DNA from 2 places in the Paenibacillus sp. FSL H7-0350 genome. Region 2 is predicted to be linked to the other one. Evidence: predicted binding sites of a transcription regulator. Region 2 holds the regulator's gene; the other holds the start of a gene.
The links. Region 2 encodes LexA, which represses DNA repair genes until DNA is damaged. Its sites were predicted from a motif close to CGAACATATGTTCG; they were not measured.
Positions count from the first base shown of each region.

Region 1: the regulator LexA is predicted to act here: its motif matches at 2,032-2,045, upstream of NYE24_RS11055 (ImmA/IrrE family metallo-endopeptidase).

Region 1 is NZ_CP151972.1:2,400,654-2,404,492, reverse strand. Features, by position in the region: gene NYE24_RS11070 (hypothetical protein) at 1-285, shown strand, start outside; gene NYE24_RS11065 (undecaprenyl-diphosphate phosphatase) at 421-1,224, shown strand; gene NYE24_RS11060 (hypothetical protein) at 1,235-1,399, opposite strand; gene NYE24_RS11055 (ImmA/IrrE family metallo-endopeptidase) at 1,469-2,011, opposite strand; gene NYE24_RS11050 (YjfB family protein) at 2,156-2,332, opposite strand; gene NYE24_RS11045 (hypothetical protein) at 2,502-2,657, shown strand; gene NYE24_RS11040 (hypothetical protein) at 2,705-2,896, opposite strand; gene NYE24_RS11035 (NucA/NucB deoxyribonuclease domain-containing protein) at 2,983-3,423, opposite strand; gene NYE24_RS11030 (glycosyl hydrolase) at 3,586-3,839, shown strand, end outside.
Region 2 is NZ_CP151972.1:1,194,645-1,198,483, forward strand. Features, by position in the region: gene NYE24_RS05525 (HAD-IA family hydrolase) at 1-442, opposite strand, end outside; gene NYE24_RS05530 (hypothetical protein) at 478-1,005, opposite strand; gene NYE24_RS05535 (DUF896 domain-containing protein) at 1,053-1,262, opposite strand; gene NYE24_RS05540 (LysM peptidoglycan-binding domain-containing protein) at 1,372-1,788, opposite strand; gene lexA (transcriptional repressor LexA) at 1,986-2,612, shown strand; gene NYE24_RS05550 (L,D-transpeptidase) at 2,801-3,139, shown strand; gene NYE24_RS05555 (hypothetical protein) at 3,218-3,436, opposite strand; gene NYE24_RS05560 (hypothetical protein) at 3,547-3,768, opposite strand.

The sequences.
Region 1 (3,839 bases), 1.2 Mb from region 2:
TTCAAAAAACTAAGTTTCTGGCTACCTGTGTTGTCTTCGCTGGTCTGTCTCTATAATCTGTCAGGAGAAGACGACAAGAACTTATTGCTGTTCTTAACCAGTCCCTTGCTCCTAATCTTTAACCCCGAATTAACAAACCTGAATTCTTCTATGGAGAATGAGCAAGCTTTCCAGTACATTCTGTATGGCATTCATTTTGTCTCCTGGTTAGCCTTTGGCCTGATCATAGAGTGGGGGTTATCATGGGTATCACGTAAATCACAGGAACGTCCCCCAAACCACTAATTAAAGAGAGTCCAGTCCCACATGACAATTATGTCACACCACCCCCTATATTGTTAGCTCATTCGATGGGGAATTCCGTTTCTGCCTCTTATACTGGAAATATATTGATTCACTTCCGAGAGGGGTTATTCACCAGTGACTGAAGCTATCAAAGCAATACTATTAGGGATTATTGAGGGGTTGACTGAATTCTTGCCGGTCTCGTCTACCGGGCACCTTATCCTTGCAGGGGATCTGCTGGACTTCGAGGGGGAGGGTGCGGTTACCTTCAAAATCGTAATCCAGTTAGGTGCGGTAATGGCTGTATTGCTGCTGTATTGGAAAAAGTATGTGAACATCGGGATGAATATGCTGAAGCTGGATTTCTCCAAGAGCAAGGGACTGAATGCCATCCACATGATCCTGGCTATGGTTCCGGCACTAGTGGTGTATCTGCTCTTCAAAGACACGATCAAGAGCCAGTTATTCGGCCCCAAGCCGGTTCTCATTGGTCTGATTGCCGGTGGACTATTGATGATCTTCGCTGCACGCAGCAGGAGATCCGTTACGTCAGAGACGGTAGACGGGCTTAATTATACCCAAGCCTTCGGCATCGGGCTGTTCCAGTGTCTGGCGCTGTGGCCCGGGTTCTCAAGATCCGGCTCGACGATCTCAGGGGGCCTGCTGCTGGGAACCAGCCAGAAAGCCGCTGCGGACTTCACCTTCCTGATTTCAGTACCAGTAATGTTCGGAGCCAGCCTCCTGGACCTCTATGACAGCCGGAATGCGCTGAATTCGGATGATCTTGTGCTCATGCTGATCGGGTTCGTGACGTCCTTCCTCGTAGCCATGATTGCAGTAGTCACGTTCATCAAGATGATCAAGCGGCTTCGACTGGAATGGTTCGCGCTGTACCGGTTCGTGTTAGCAGGGCTGTTCTATGTAATTGTTATCCTGTAGAATCCTGCACTCAGTCGTATTCCTTAGGCTCCTGGAGCAGGATGGAGAAGGTCTGGGTCACGTGGTCCACTTCAATCGTCTCGATACCCACAAAATCCGGAATTTCAGGATGAACAGCATCGACGCTGTATTCAGGATGAGTCAGCAATAATTGAATGACTTTTAGGGCTTCCACGTTGATCTTGATCCCCTTTACAGTAGAATCTCTTGTTCTGATCTATAGTCTGTATTATCCCCGCAGCGCTTAGCGAATATGTCTGTGGATGATATTTCTGTCTTCGTTACGTTCCATAACAGCCATTAATTGCCCCTGAAAAATACGTCTCTGGATCTGGTCGATCCGCTGCAGCGCGAGAGGGACGGGAACCTGGAACGCTACAGCCAGTTCGGTAACGGCATCCTCACGGAGTTCGGGCAGCGTATTCGCGGAGATCATGACATAAGGCATGGAGGCATACAGGATGAACCGGTCGGATTCATCTCTCTGTGCCTGCGTGAACACTCCGGGCATAAGCGTAGACTTGCCGGCATGCCGCAGCAGATGACACAGCTCGTGAAGGAATTCCAGCCGCTGCAGCTCGGGAGGGAGACGGTTGTCGATGAACATGCTGTACATTCCGGCCGTAGCCTCAATCGCCTTGCTGCGGACATCCAGATAGTGTACCCAGATATTGAGCCGGTTCGCTATGTAATCGATGGAGATGTCGGACGGCTTGCGGACACCAATACGCTGGTATAGATCCTCTGTCCATTTCTCCAATGCGGTCATCTGATAATAGCCTTGCATAATCAATCACCCCATATATAAGATCGTATGTTCGTGTTATTGGCCAAAAGAAAAGCCCGAAAGGGCTAAGCAGCAGTTCAGCACGTAACTCATCACCGGCTGAAATATGGAACGGGTGTTCCTATGTATGTAAGCATAAAGGAATTACGCTCGAATATCAAGTGTTTTTCCCAAGGTGGGGTGCGTGGCCTGACTCAGCATCTGAACCATATCCTGGGCGCTGCTCTGCGCCTGCTCCTTGGCAAGGCTCATCACCTGCAGCCCTGCGGCCTGCTGTAAGGATGACTGGCTCATCACTACGGATAATGCAGCAATATCCATCCGGCATTCCTCCCTCCATATGTTGTGAAGCCATTGCTTCATACTCTATATCGACCACTGGACGCCTGTCCGTTAGGTGAATGGTATTTCTTTGCCAATTGGCCCATGCAACGGAGCGGAATTCCACATATTCTGTGCTGTATTCAATATTCAAGAGGAGGAATTAATCATGGGAGCAGAGTATGGTTGCGGTTGTGGAAATAACGTAGGTGGAGTGAATCAGGGACCTCCAATCGTTCCGGTAGTAAGCCCTTGGACTTCGACAGGTGCAATTCTGGTTCTGTTCATTCTGCTGGTTATCATCACAAAAGCCTGTTTGTTCTAGAACAGCCTATAGCCAGTGTAGCCCTGTCCGGCCTGTGCCGGATAGGGCTATTTCTTTTTTTTCTTCTTATGAGCACGGACCGTTGGCCCGATCTGGCGTGTGATTCTGCCTGTAGCTGCATCAGTTTCAATGATATAGAGCTCCTTAATTGTTCCTGCAAGCGCGAACCATTCCTGTAAGGCTTCAGCTTCGGACATAGGGCCGTACAGCCGTTTGCCCCGATAACAGATATAGAACACATCGGGCTCTCCATCTATGTTATATTATCCCATTTCATTCTACGCTTTATCGCAGTGAAATTGAATAACATCCCCCACATGCCGGCTTACTTGAAAATAAACTCCACACGCGTACCGTCTGCGAACGCCTCCAGCTGATTGCCGACCCAGCTTCCCGCTCCGCGGTTATCACTGGGGGTTATGTACTCAATATGGGCCCCGGCTCCGCCTTCCGCACACATGGCCATCGGCCATTCGTCCCGGTCATAGCCTTTCTTGGTGGGAACTCCCTTCAGCGACGCCTTGCGGTTCTCCTCAGCATCCTTGCGGTTGATGGTACAGATGGCTGACTCTCCCTTGCGGATGGCCTTTTGGATGTGCCTCGCGGTCTCCGGGTAGCGGTCTGCCGGGAACTTCAGCTTCACGATCTCCGAAGAATGACCGGAAGGGGTCTGCGGCAGCCATTGCCCGTTCTCCTCCAGCAGGTAGGCGGACAGACTGAGCAGGGCGATAATAATGAGACTGATGATGGATTTTTTGGCTTTCATATCTGCTCCTTTGGATGTGGGTATGGGTATAATGCCTGTGCCCTGAATAGTATAGCGTAAGAATAACGGATTGGGACAGCCCGAATTCTGTGCAGCAGCCGTGCTGAAGTTCCATAATTCGTCATAATATGTACAAACACAATGAAAAGGATGGTGGAAAATGTGGAACAGCGCAACCTCAGGGACCTGCTGGATTCGGCCTCGCGGCTGATTGGTGATGTGCAGTGGCAAGCGGCTTTTCGCAAAATACAGATGTCTCCCGCTGACGCGGAGATGGGGGCGCCCGCACGGAAGCTGCTGGAGACGCTGTACTGGCTGCAGGGCCAGGGAATGATCAGCGGCCAGCATGATTACCTGGAGAGCCCGGATGATATCAACAACAAGCTGAAGAATACGGCAGGCAGTTATGCCGGACT
Region 2 (3,839 bases):
TCACCTTGCCGTGCAGCTCGTCCAGCACCTGAAGCGTCTCTTCATAGATATAGGGACGGCTGCGGCGCTCAGCGGCGAACTTATCGGCCAGTTGTGCAGCCAGCGCTTCATCCTCTACTCCGAGTGAGGCGAGGCCGCGGCGCCAGGATTCCTTACGGTAGACGGGGGCAAGCTGCTCCAGTTGACGGAACTCCGGCTGTTCACCGGCAGTGAAGTTCGCCCATAGCGCTTCAAACGGGTTAATACCGATCAGCTTGGTGAACGGATATGTCTCATAGGATTCATAGAGGGCACGGGCTTCTCTGCGTACAGCAGCTTCCAGCTCCTGTGGATCAACGGAATCTCCAGCAGCCTCACAAGCATAGCGGAAGGCTTCTTCCACGCTGCGGTCATCCCACAGCAGGGTATCGTCAAGGTCAAATAGTACGGCGGTAATCGGCATTTCTTCTCCCACTCCCTATATGCTGGTCTGTCTTCCTATTCGTGCACTAGTTCAATATTGTTGTTCTTCGCGAACTGTTCCAGACGTTCCCCCATCGCAGCGGTGTCATAACGGTTAATCAGCTTGGAGAAAATCCACTGCTTGCGCTTACCCTTATACTTAATGGTTACTACACTGCGTGATAAAGTGATCTTCTCAATATCCGCCGCAGCGAGGAAGCGTTCGCGGTTGTATTTAATAGTAGAGATACGCGCACGCTCAACCTTAAGGAACGGACGGCGGAAGAACAGCAGCGCAGCAAGCAGGAAGTACAGCACCACACCCAGCCAGTTGGCCAGAATCCCGCTTCCTTTGGCCTCGTCAATTGAGCCTACCACCCAGAACATGATGCCAAGCAGCATCAGTACAACGGGGAATACAATATTCCGGCCTTTGAAAATATCAATGCTTTTCGCGGCAGTCTTAGTGCTGGAAGTGTAAATGGAATCCTTCCCCTGCTTCTTTCTTTGCTGGTTAATTTGCTTGGTATTGCGTTGAACCATTCTTTCCCAAGAACGGGCCATGTAAGTTCCCCCTAGTCATCCTGTATTATCTATGAAAAGGCAACAGGCTAATGCTTAAGTCCGTTATTGCCCTCTTCATGCTCCGGATTGTCCACAATTTCGATAGTATCAAGCTGGGCCCGAAAGTTAGTGCGGATATTCCCCAGGTAAATCTCGCGGAGCTTGGCACGTTCAGCCAGTTCCTCTTCATTCAGGCCGCCGTTCTTAGCTTTGCGTGCCAATTCATTGATGCGTGCGACCAATTCGTCAATATTCAATACGTTTCCCTCCCTCTAAATTCATTTTAACTTTGCCATGAGAAAAAGAGCTTGTCAAGGTCTACCCCCTGAAAGCTCTCCGAGTCGATCATTAGTCTGACACAATCCTTCAGTATAAAGGTAAAGTCAGAATATCTCCGGCCTTAATGACACTGTTCTCCAAATGATTCGTCTTCATTATTCCTTCTATATATACGGCTGTCCTCATGTCCTCAGGCTTGTTACTTAACGCAATGCTCCATAAGGTATCACCGCGTTCGACTACGATCCGCTTATCCGGCTTCAGTGAAGAGACCGAACCGGCAAAAACATTCCCCACCACAGTGAATCCCGAAATAACAAGCATCAGCACCAAAACCATCTTCATCAGGCTGACCTGACGGAATAGTGATGATAGCGCAGTGAGACTATGAAGAATCGCATCCTTGACCTTGGTTACATTACTATGAGCAGTTGGATTACCGGGAGCGGACACCTTGATATCCTCATTATTGTAGATGCTGTTGTATGTACTATACTTTAACATGATCATCATCCTCCAAACACATGTTCTTGCTTTCGAAAATAATATAACACGAACATGTGTTTCGATCAATAGTTTTTTCGGAACGTCTGTTCTCTTTATTTGCGTTCTCTTTTTTTCCTCATTTTAGAACTTATGTTTGTACGAACGGAAGTTCTATGTTATAATTTTCCCAAACATAGTATATGGGGTTGATACCGATGTCAAAGATTTCTAGTCGTCAGCTGGCGATCCTGGAATTTATACGTAATGAAGTCCGCAGCAAGGGTTATCCTCCGTCCGTCCGCGAGATTGGCGAGGCTGTCGGCCTGGCCTCCAGCTCTACCGTGCATGGTCACTTGGACCGGCTTGAGAAGAAGGGCCTGATCCGCCGTGACCCTACGAAGCCGCGTGCGATTGAATTGCTCGGCCAGGAAGATTCAGAGAATGTGCATCAATTCGTCCAGACCGTTACCCGCATCCCGGTAGTGGGTAAGGTTACAGCTGGTGTTCCTATTACAGCTACAGAGAATATTGAGGATTACTTCCCGTTACCTGCTCATTATGTAGGCGATAACAAGGTATTTATGCTATCTGTCCTTGGTGACAGTATGGTGGATGCCGGAATTATGAACGGGGATTATGTCATCGTACGCCAGCAGCAGACTGCCGACAATGGCGATATTGTTGTAGCGATGACCGAAGAAGATGAAGCAACTGTCAAGACCTTCTACAAGGAACGGGATCATATCAGGCTGCAGCCGGAGAATCCGGCATACGAGCCTCTCCGCCTTAACCGGGTTACGATTTTGGGACGGGTCATCGGATTATTCCGCGATATCCACTAATCTACTCCCCGCTTAAGAACAGGCTGCTCCGCACCATGCGAAGCAGCCTGTTTTCTGTTCATTTCACTTATTAAAGTGGCCAAAAAGCCGAATGCAAACATTTGTTCGCACTAAGCTTTTTGGCCACTTTTTCTGAGAACCGCTGCATAGCTCCGCACATATCCTGTTACAAAGGAGTGCTGATCTGTATGCCCAATTACCGAATTATCGTCGATCTGTCACAGCGCATGCTGTACCTGCTGGATAATGACGTCGTCACCAGAGGCTTCCCTGTCGGCATCGGCAAAATGTTAACCGTCTCGCCTGTAGGCGAATACACCATCATTAACAAGCAGCCCAATCCGGGTGGCCCGTTCGGAGCCTTCTGGATGGGTCTATCCAAGCCGCATTATGGCATCCATGGAACCAATAACCCTGCTTCCATCGGCCACATGGTCTCCCATGGCTGTATCCGCATGTATAACGCAGATGTTCTCACCCTGGCTGCCCTCGTTCCCATAGGTACCCGTGTCACCATCAGGGAATAGGAACTCACAAAAACCCTTGAGACGCCAGATTGCGCCCCAAGGGTTCCAGTGATTCAAATGAATTAGAGCGGATACAGACTACAGCACACTTCTCAACAGACGGATAGCCACCGTATTCAAACGGATAGCCTCGCGGATCGATTCTCTGGCTGCCAGCAGCTCTCTTCTGGCCCGCGAACCTCTAGGCACTCTGCGCAGATTCTCATTGATTTCTTCCAGTCTCTCCAGCAGGACAGCCCGCTGTGTCAGCAGGACATTAATGGCTCTGCGAATCCGGTTACGTTCTCTTTGGCTCATCTTTACACCTCTTTTACACTTGGATAGTATAAGAGATGCCAAGAATGACTCCAAAGCTTGTGTGATTCGGCAGTAATGTAAGAGCAGCAAGCAGCGGACAGGTAATCTGCTTACTTTTTGTTCAACCGTACCCGGAATTCAAATTCATCGCGTCTATAAGTCATTCCGGCCAGCACTATGTACTCCGGTGTCCATTTCTGTACAGGTCCGGCATAATCAGCAATCACATGCGGTTTGCCATCAACCAGCTGAACGACGTAGACCTGTACCTGTGCCAGTGCGGCAGCGAATAGATCAGCATCACTGGACAGTACTTTATAAGCCGTATTCAACTTCGTTCCTCCTTGTTCCACAACCATGATAAAAGATTCCGACAACCATCTATTTAATTATACCGGGTCAT